DNA from 3 places in the Mesorhizobium sp. M2A.F.Ca.ET.046.03.2.1 genome. Region 3 is predicted to be linked to each of the others. Evidence: riboswitches for the same ligand, from Rfam matches in the RefSeq annotation. Region 3 holds a riboswitch; each other region holds the start of a gene.
What was found. Region 3 has a riboswitch for thiamine pyrophosphate ahead of thiC (phosphomethylpyrimidine synthase ThiC). Riboswitches for the same ligand answer to the same signal wherever they lie in the genome.

Region 1 (3,268 bases), 3.5 Mb from region 3:
CGACTTGCCGGCGCCGGAGGGGCCGAGGATCGACACGAACTCGCCTGCGCCGACATCGAACGAAACGCCGCCAAGAACCTCGAGCGCGCCGAAGTTTTTGCGCACATCGCGAAGCTCGAGCCGGGTCATGGCCGGTGCCCGGAGGGTTCGGCCTTGCGGTCGGCCCTCTCCCAGGGCATGGCGAGGCGCTGCACCAGGACGGCGAGGCCGAACAATGCCAGCGTCAGCGCCGAGCTGACGGCAACGGCGGCAAGCACGAGGTCGGGCCGAAAGTTGTTCTTGGCGCTGAGCATGTAGATGCCCAGCCCCTTCGCGGCGCCCGCATATTCGGCGAAGATCGCGCCCACCACCGCATAGGTGATGGAGATGCGCAGTCCGGCGAAGAAATAGGGCATCGCCGACGGCAGCCGCGCCAGCCAGAATATGCGCGAGCGCCCTGCCCCCATGGCGGCAAGCATCTGGCTTATTTCGGCGCTTGTCGCGGCATAGCCTTCGACCAGCGCCACCATCTTCGGGAAGAAGGTGACCAGCGCGACCAGCAGGATCTTCGGCAAGAGGCCGAAGCCGAACCACAAGGCCACCAGCGGCGCGATCGCCACCAGCGGCAAGGTCTGGCTGGCGATCAGCAGCGGAAACAGCGCGCGGCGCAGCGGGGCCAGGAAGTCGACCAGCGCCGAAAGCACGAAGGCGGCGGCGAGCGAGCAGGCGAAGCCGGCAAGCGTGGCGCGGATGGTGGGAAGCGTGTTTTCGGCGAGTGCCGCGCGGTTCTCCCAGGCCTGCGCCAGCACGCGGGACGGCGCGGGGAGCACGGTGGGCGCAAGGCCGCCGAGACGGGCGTAGAGCTCCCAGGCGAGGAGCAGCAACGCAAACGCGAGGGCGGCGGGAGCGATTTTGGCGAAGGTCGCCGTGAGAGCCAATCTCCCCCCTTGTGGGGGAGATGTCCGGCAGGACAGAGGGGGGCGCGAAGGAACGCCTCCCTGCGAAACTTGCCCCATAGCATCCGACGAAGGCTGCGCTTGCGAACGCCTGACATGCCGGCGGGACAGCGCCCCCCTCTGCCTTGCCAGGCATCTCCCCCACAAGGGGGGAGATTGGCCTTCACCTCGGCTTTCGCCAATGGCCGAAGGCTGCGCTCCCTCTTCAGAGAGGCGGTCAGATATGGGGCCCTCTCCCCCATGCAATAGGTCATACCAAACAGCCACGATAACTCTCCTAGACAGCTCGAGCTTGCGCTCAAACCGCGGTCGGGCTGTTGGCCGAGATGGTGATGTCGAGGGTCACATGCCCCGCGCCGGATCCGAAGCGGCAGAAGGCTTCGTTGAGCGTGGCAAACACTGCGCCGGCGTCGCCGCGCAGCCTGGTGCAGAAGTTCTTGGAACGGTCGAACACGCCGGACTGTTTCAGGAAGTCGATGCAGCCATAGATCTCGTCCATGTGATCGCCCGTGCCCATCACATAGAGCGAGAATTGCGCCGCCACCGCCTGGTCGGTCGAGGGCGTCGACCGCACGGCGCCGAGCGCCGCGCGTTTGCGCTCGTCGAGCGGGACCGCCGGGCCGCCGATCTCGTCGGAACGGCAGATCGGGTCGTCCGGCTCGCCGGGGCAGCCGCGCGAGACGGCGGCCGACAGCACGCAATGCTTGCCGCTTTTGGCCGCCGCCACGAAGAGGTCGCGCATCGCCGGGAACAGCACTTCGGGCGGCCCGACCAGCAGCGTCGAGATGTCGTCGGTCTCGATCCTCAGCCTGTCGCGGTAAGGATCGAGCGCGCCCAACGCGCCGAGGATGACGCCGACGAAATCGTCGGCCATGGGATAAAGGGAAATCTGTGCGCCGGAAAACATGGCCCGCCTCGCTCCGCTGGTATTATCCAGATCAGCTTTAGGGTCCGGAGGCTTGCCGCCACCATCTCAGCCCCGACCGTACGGAGCACCCCTGTGGATGGGCGCGTTAAAGCACTGTTTGCCAGGTTGGGGAAGCGGTTTTTTGCGACGCCAATTGGGCCACGAGTTTCATCTCCCCTAGGGGAGATGCCGGTGGTTATAAGATTTTCACGAATTTCTTATAACGAACTTGCAATCGACTTGGCGGCGCGCAATTATAAGAAAATTTCAGGAATCTTATAACGCACAATAGCAGCGCCATGAAGACCATCGACCTCGCCTACCGCACCCTCTACGCCGAGTTGGTGCAGCGCAGCCTCGATGCTTCCTTCGAGACGGATTTCTCGACGGCGGGCAATTTCGTGCGCGTGCCGGTGAAGGGCCGCGACTACTGGTATTTCGAGGAAACCCGCCCCGAGAAAAAGAGGCGTTATGTCGGTCCGGCCGAGGATCCCGAGATCGCCAGTCGGGTTGCGGCCTTCAGGGAGATCAAGGGCGACCTCAAGAGCCGCCGCAAGCTGGTCTCCACGCTTGTCCGCGATGCCGGCCTGACCGCACCCGAGACCTTCACCGGCGATGTCGTCGAGGCGCTGGAAAAGGCGGGGCTCTTCCGGCTGCGCGCGGTGCTGGTGGGCACCGTCGCTTTCCAGACCTATGCCGGGCATCTCGGGGTGCGATTGCCGGGTGCCGCGCTGCAGACAGGCGATGCCGATTTCGCACAGTTCCATTCCGTTTCGGCCGAAGTGGAAGACAGCATGCCGCCGGTCATCGACGTGCTGAAGGCAGTCGATCCGACGTTTCGCGAAATCCCGCACCGGACCGATGCCGGCCGCGCGACGCAGTACGAGAACGCCTCGCGCTACCGGATCGAGTTCCTCACCCCCAACCGCGGCAGCGACGAGCATGCCGACCGCGCCAGCCTGATGCCTTCGCTCGGCGGCGCCTCGGCGCAGCCGCTGCGCTTCCTCGATTTCCTGATCCGCGACCCGGTGAGGACGGTGCTGCTGCATCGCTCCGGCGTGCCGGTGCTTGTCCCCTCGCCCGAACGCTTCGCCGTTCACAAGCTGATCGTGGCGACCCGCCGCGAGCGAGGCGCGGCGGCGAAGCGGGAGAAGGACCTGCATCAGGCGGGCCTGCTGGTCGAGGCGCTGGATACGACGCGCCGACAGGATGACCTTGCACTGGCTTTCGCGGAAGCGTGGGAGCGCGGCGACGCCTGGCGGGACGCATTGCGGAAGGGCTTGAGCCTGCTGAAGCCGGACAGGCATGAGATGGTCCAGTCGATCTTGGGGCGAGCGCTTGGCGAAATCGGCGTGCAGCTCGAAGGCTTTCCGATGCGGATTGCCTGATCTCAACCTCAAGACGAAGCATATCGTTCAAATTGTAC
Region 2 (3,268 bases), 500 kb from region 3:
CGTCTGGCGGTCACGCCGTAGCGCAACCAATGCTCCTCGCGCACGATCTGGCGGCCGAGCTTGTGCTGCTCGCGCTCTTCCTCCTCCAACACCTGGTCGCGCCATTCCTCGAAATGGGCAAAGCCCTTGTCCAGCCGTCGCGTCTGGCCGCGATCGAGCCAGACGGTGGCGCGGGTGACGCGTTCGAGAAAGCGGCGGTCGTGCGAGATCAGGATCACCGCCGAAGAGGTGCGGGCAAGCTCCTCTTCCAGCCATTCGATCACGGAAAGGTCGAGATGGTTGGTGGGCTCGTCGAGCAGAAGGATGTCGGGTTCCGGCGCCATGACGCGCGCAAGCGCGGCGCGGCGCGCCTCGCCGCCAGACAGGTCGCCCGGCTTCTCCTCGCCGGTGAGGCCGAGATGCTCCATCAGATAGGTGGCGCGATGCGGATCGTCGGCCGGGCCGAGGCCGGCCTCGACATAGGCGCGCACGGTGGCGAAGCCATCCATATCCGGCATCTGCGGCAGATAACGAACGGTCGCCGAGGGTTGGCGGAACACTTCGCCGTCCTGCGGCTCGATCATGCCGGCGGCGATCTTGAGCAGGGTCGACTTGCCCGAGCCGTTGCGGCCGACCAGCGCGATCTTTTCGCCGGCGGAAGCGCTGAGCGCAGCACCGTCGAGCAGCGGGGTGCCGCCGAAGGTCAGTTTAATGCCGTCGAGGTTGAGAAGTGGCGGCGCCATATCTGGAATGTCAGCTTTCGGGAAGAGGATAGGGGTGGGCCAGAAGCAGCGCCCGGCCGCGCTCCAGCGCGATGCCAAGCCGCCCTTTGACCTCGTTTGATATAGTGAGCGAGGAGCCGAACGCCACCTCGACGCGGTCGAGCGGCCATTTGGCGCCGGTGACCGTCAGGCCGGACAGGTCGGAGAAGCCGAGCACCGAAAACAGGGTGCTGTCCGCATAGTCGAAACTGGCTTTGCCAGGCAGGATGGGAACGCCTTCCTGTGCGCCGCTCGTCAGCAACACGGTCGTGCCCGCTTCTGCCAGCCGCACGGCGAGCGCCAGATGCAGGGAGGCATGGTCGGCGCGCTTGCCGCCGAAGGCGCCGGCAAGCACGAGGCTGGTGGCGCCGCGCTGGAGCGCTTCCGCTATTGCAAGCTCGCCATCGGTCATGTCCTTCTCGGCCGGGAAGATTTTTTGTGGGACGGAAGCCAGATCTTCGGGCAGGTTGGCCGGCACCGAGTCGAAATCGCCGACCCAGAGCTCGGGGACAAGGCCCAGCATGCGGGCATGGCCGATGCCGGCGTCGGCGGCGATGACGCGCGAACCAGCGATCTGGCGTTCGAGCCGGGGCGTGCGGATAAGCTCGCCGCCAAGCAGGATGGTGAATGTGCCCATGGCCGTCGCCCTTACCAGCCCGCCGGGGGAAACGGAAGCCGGAAGCGCCGCGCTTCGGTTCCTGCCTCGGAACATTAGCTGCCCGGCAAACTTCCGCTTGCACGCCGCTTCGGCCGGGCCTATCTGTCGAGACGCTCTAACGGGGTGCCGGACGTGATCCGGCTGAGAGGCAATCGAGCCAACCCGCTGAACCTGATCCGGTTTGTACCGGCGGAGGGATTAGACGTTTCGGACCATCCGGCGCCTCAATTCCTTGTCACTCGAACGAAGGAGGCGCCGATGCGCGCGATATTGTCCAAGCTTATTCTCGCAGCCGGTCTTTTGTCGCTTCTGGCCGGTGTTGCGCCTGCCGTCGCCGAGGACAAGCTCACCGTCTATACCTATGAAAGCTTCACTGCCGATTGGGGGCCCGGACCGGCGGTGAAGAAGGAATTCGAAGCCGAATGTGGCTGCGATCTCGAATTCGTCTCGGTCGCCGATGGCGTCGCGCTGCTCAACCGCGTCAAGCTCGAGGGCGCCGGCACCAAGGCCGACATCGTCCTCGGCCTCGACACCAACCTGACCGCGGACGCCAAGGCGAGCGGGCTGTTCGCGCCGCATGGCGACGTCTCGGGTATCAACGTGCCGGGCGGCTGGAGCGACGACACTTTCGTGCCGTTCGACTATGGCTATTTCGCCGTCGTCTATGACACGCAGAAGCTAAAAGTCCCGCCGAAGAGCCTGAAGGACCTGATCGAGGGTAGCGGCACCGACAAGATCGTCATCCAGGATCCGCGCACCTCGACGCCCGGCCTCGGCCTGCTCTTGTGGGTGAAGTCTGTCTATGGCGACAAGGCGCCGGAGGCCTGGGCCAAGCTCAAGACGAAAGTGCTGACGGTGACGCCGGGTTGGAGCGAGGCCTATGGCCTGTTCACCAAGGGCGAGGCGCCGATGGTGCTCTCCTACACCACCTCGCCGGCCTATCACATGGTGGCCGAGAACACCGAGCGCTATCAGGCGGCGTCCTTCGAGGAAGGCGAATACCTGCAGATCGAGGTTGCCGGCATCACCACGACGGGTGCCAAGAACCCGCTGACGCAAAAGTTCATCGCCTTCATGACCGGGCCGAAATTCCAGGACGTCATCCCGGAAACCAACTGGATGTTCCCGGCCGGCAAGACCGACAAGCCGCTCAACCCGGCCTTCGACAAACTGGTCAAGCCGACCAAGACCCTGCTGTTCAGCCCGGAGGAGGTTGCCGCCAACCGCAAGGCGTGGGCGGATGAGTGGCTGGCGGTGATGAGCAAGTAGGCTGCGATGCTTGCGCCAAGGCCCCCCTCTCTGTCCTGCCGGACATCTCCCCCTCAAGGGGGAGATTGGCTGTCACGCCGGCTTTCGCCCATCTCCGACGTTGCAGGATCGAGCGGGGCGTCGACGCTGCCAATCTCCCCCCTAGAGGGGGAGATGGCCGGCAGGACAGAGGGAGGCGCGAAGGAACGCGGCGTTGCCTAGCTGAAGCTCGCATGGTGCGGCGTGCACTCCGCGCGTGACTCCCGCGTCACCGCCAGTGTCGTCGCGCTCGCGGCCATCGCCGCGCTCATCGGCGGCGCCTTCGCTGGCCTCATCCTCGAAGGCGCGCACGACCTCTCCGGCGCTGCCGCCGCCTTCGACGGCTACCTCCTGCGCGTGGCCCGCTTCACGCTGTGGCAAGCATTGCTCTCGACGCTGCTGTCGGTCGCGCCGGCGCTGCTGGTGGCACGCGCGCTTTCAAGGCATCCGGCCTTTCCCGGGCGTCGCCTGATCCTGCAGCTCTTCACCGTGCCGCTGGCGTTGCCGGCGATCGTCGCGGCGCTCGGCATATTGGCGCTTTACGGCCGCGCCGGGTACTTTGCCGGCGTCTTCGCCCGGTTCG
Region 3 (3,268 bases):
CCTCCCAGCGGAACTCGAAGCGCGCGCGCGAAAGGGCATCATCCCTGGTTTTCGCTGCCGGATGGCCCTTCGCCAGATCGGCTGCATGGGCGGCTATCTTGTAAGTGATCACCCCAATCTTGACGTCGTTGCGGTCGGGAAGGCCGAGATGCTCTTTCGGCGTGACGTAGCAAAGCATTGCGGTGCCGAACCAGCCTATCATGGCGGCACCTATCCCTGAGGTGATGTGGTCATAGCCCGGCGCGATGTCGGTCGTCAGCGGCCCCAACGTGTAGAACGGCGCCTCACCGCACACTGCGAGCTGCTTGTCCATGTTCTGCCTGATCTTGTGCATGGGGACATGGCCCGGGCCTTCGATCATCACCTGGCAGTCCTTTGCCCAGGCAATCTTGGTGAGTTCTCCAAGTGTTTCCAGTTCGGCGAATTGCGCCGCGTCGTTCGCATCGGCGATTGAACCGGGACGAAGGCCGTCGCCGAGCGAGAAGGAAACGTCATAGGCTCTGGCGATGTCGCAGATCTCCTCGAAATGCTCGTAGAGGAAGCTCTCCCGGTGATGGTGCAGGCACCATTTGGCCATGATCGAGCCGCCGCGCGAGACGATGCCCGTGACCCGGTCGACGGTCAGCGGTATGTAGTGCAGCCGCACGCCGGCGTGGATGGTGAAATAGTCGACGCCTTGCTCGGCCTGCTCGATCAGCGTGTCGCGATAGACCTCCCAGTTGAGGTCCTCGGCGATGCCGCCGACCTTTTCGAGCGCCTGATAGAGCGGCACCGTGCCGATCGGCACCGGTGCATTGCGCACGATCCAGTCGCGGATGTTGTGGATGTTGCGGCCGGTCGACAGGTCCATCACCGTATCGGCGCCCCAGCGGATCGCCCACACCATCTTTTCGACCTCTTCGGCCATCGACGATGTGACAGCCGAGTTACCGATGTTGGCGTTGATCTTCACCAGGAAATTTCGCCCGATGATCATCGGTTCGCTCTCGGGATGATTGATGTTGGCGGGAATGATTGCGCGTCCGCGCGCCACCTCGTCGCGCACGAATTCGGGTGTGACGAAATCTGGGATCGCCGCGCCGAAGGCTTCGCCGTCGCGTTGCAGCTTGCCGCGCATCACCTCGCGGCCGAGATTCTCGCGGATGGCTACGAACTCCATTTCTGGCGTGATGATGCCGGCGCGCGCATAGGCAAGTTGGGTCACCGCCTTGCCCTGCTTGGCCTTGAGCGGCCGATTGCGTATCGGAAATTCCGGTGTCAGGCGCTCGCCGGTGGCGAATCCATTGTCTTCCGGCCGGACGTGGCGGCCGTCATAGGCTTCGACATCGCAACGCGCCGTGACCCATTCGTGGCGAAGCCGGGCAAGGCCTTTTTCGATGCTGGTTTGGACTGATGGATCGGTGTAGGGGCCGGACGGATCGTAGACGGTGACGGGCGGTTCGCCGGCCGTCGGATGGACGGAAATCTCGCGCATCGGCACCCTGATCTGCGGGTAGAGGACGCCGGGCTTGTGGATTTTCCGCGAGGCGGGCAGTGGTCCCGTCGACACGGCGGGGGTGAGGGCATTCATCGTGAGGCTCCTTTGCTCATGCATTGGAGACCCAGTTCTGTGCCGGAAGGATGAAAAGACGCTTCTGTAGACCTGCTGCAGCAGGACCTCGGGCGTAAACTCCCGCAAAGCGCTTGCACCGTCCCTACGCCAGTATGAACTGGATCAGGTTCAACGGGTCACTGCGCCGCGAAAGCCAGCAGTATCTCAGCCCCTTACCGGGACTCCCCTGGTGAATGCCTCAAGTTGAATGGGCCGGTGCTGCTTTGTCAAGCGCCTTCGGGCGCCTTCGGGCGCCTTCGGCCGGTGGCGACGTCCGGCGGCCGGCCGAGCGGAGAGCTCGCGCATGCATCGGGGACAAGTCACGCCCCGTAGACCAGGGCTGGAATGGCCAAAGTCTCATTCGCTTCGTGAAGGATGGAAAAACTGTATCGGCCATGTGCGTCGAGATCGACCGAGTAGCTCAGGCGGTCACGGATGTGGTTATCCTGGTCGAAGGCGACGATTTGCGGCTTCAGCGAGGTGATTTGCACCACGTCCAGGTAGATGGAGTTGCAGATATGATCTGGTCGTCGGGCTGGCAGGTGCAAGCGGCCGCTCTATTCAGGATGCGGCATCGGCGGCGTTCCCGATACCAATGATATCTTGCGGGCAACTTATGCAATCACCGGCTTCGTAAAACCCGACGGCGGCGGCCGTGTCCTGGCGCTGAGGATGTGCCGCTGTTCCAGCAGAGAAATCGCGTGGGCGCGGAGTTTTCGCTCTGCGAGGAAGAGTTGACGCAATCGTTTAGCTTGCTTGCAGTTCGTAGAGACCCGCCTTTGAAAGCAACTAAGCTATTGCATTGATATGTTGGTGCGCGATCGATCGCTACATAGCCGGCCGCCATTATCCGAGTATTGATCCGCCGGTGTTCGTGTTGCCGTATATGGCAATCCCTGCGAGATCGTCGCGGCCGGATCGGCCGCACCCTCTAGTCATAAAAGGGGAAGCGACCGAGAATTCCGCTGCCGAAAACTTCTCTGGCTTGGCTATGCATGCGGTAGATGAGATCGCCGCCTACCGCGACCTGGTCGAGGAAGGCATCGACGCCCAGTTCGGACAGCCTGGTTATCGCAATGCGTTAGCGGCTCAGACTTGCGGTCTCGAGAGCGGCCTTTGGGGGTCACCTCTTTTTTGTTTCAGAGGTTGGAAGACGGCTGCTCGTTACCCAATAGAAATGGCGACTACGGAACGCGATCGATCGCGGCCATCAGGAAACACCTGTCTTCGGCTCAACCTCGACATGGCGTCCGATCGACCGCAGATATACAGCTATCTCGTCCATGAGATGATCGCGTTCGCCGTAGATCTCAGCAATCCTGCGCAGCTGTGGCTCGACGGACCTCCGTTGCGCCGGCGTCAAATCAGCATCGCCAAAGACATATCCCAAGTTGCCAATCGCGCAAATGTTGCAGCCGGCCTCCACAACTGCTTGCACGAATGCCGGAATGTCTTTTTCTTGCATAGTCTTCATGTCGAACCTCTCGTGAATGGCGTGCTTGCGCGCCCATGCTGCCTTTTCAGCGTGTCCTCTGGGCGGCGCAAGCCTTGAGCGTAATTGTGCCGGGCAACCTCGACTATCCCGTCTGCCACGCTCTTTAGAGTCGGTGGGGTCTGGTGATTGCAGGCTGGGCCACTCAAAAGCCTGCAAGAAGAAAGTCATGGCGACCATTGCTC

Region 1: linked by a shared signal. The riboswitch ahead of EJ072_RS35465 (YkoF family thiamine/hydroxymethylpyrimidine-binding protein) and the one ahead of thiC (phosphomethylpyrimidine synthase ThiC) in region 3 are both predicted to bind thiamine pyrophosphate.
Region 2: linked by a shared signal. The riboswitch ahead of thiB (thiamine ABC transporter substrate binding subunit) and the one ahead of thiC (phosphomethylpyrimidine synthase ThiC) in region 3 are both predicted to bind thiamine pyrophosphate.

The regions. Positions count from the first base shown of each region.
Region 1 covers NZ_CP034449.1:7,327,548-7,330,815, forward strand. The annotation lists gene EJ072_RS35455 (ABC transporter ATP-binding protein) at 1-129, opposite strand, end outside; gene EJ072_RS35460 (ABC transporter permease) at 126-995, opposite strand; gene EJ072_RS35465 (YkoF family thiamine/hydroxymethylpyrimidine-binding protein) at 1,234-1,842, opposite strand; TPP riboswitch at 1,833-1,945, opposite strand; gene EJ072_RS35470 (GSU2403 family nucleotidyltransferase fold protein) at 2,142-3,230, shown strand.
Region 2 covers NZ_CP034449.1:3,927,005-3,930,272, forward strand. The annotation lists gene EJ072_RS18715 (ABC-F family ATP-binding cassette domain-containing protein) at 1-722, opposite strand, end outside; gene EJ072_RS18720 (thiamine diphosphokinase) at 733-1,377, opposite strand; TPP riboswitch at 1,508-1,613, shown strand; gene thiB (thiamine ABC transporter substrate binding subunit) at 1,657-2,667, shown strand; gene thiP (thiamine/thiamine pyrophosphate ABC transporter permease) at 2,890-3,268, shown strand, end outside.
Region 3 covers NZ_CP034449.1:3,424,559-3,427,826, forward strand. The annotation lists gene thiC (phosphomethylpyrimidine synthase ThiC) at 1-1,570, opposite strand, end outside; TPP riboswitch at 1,674-1,790, opposite strand; gene EJ072_RS16495 (hypothetical protein) at 1,912-2,139, opposite strand; gene EJ072_RS37525 (hypothetical protein) at 2,802-3,263, opposite strand.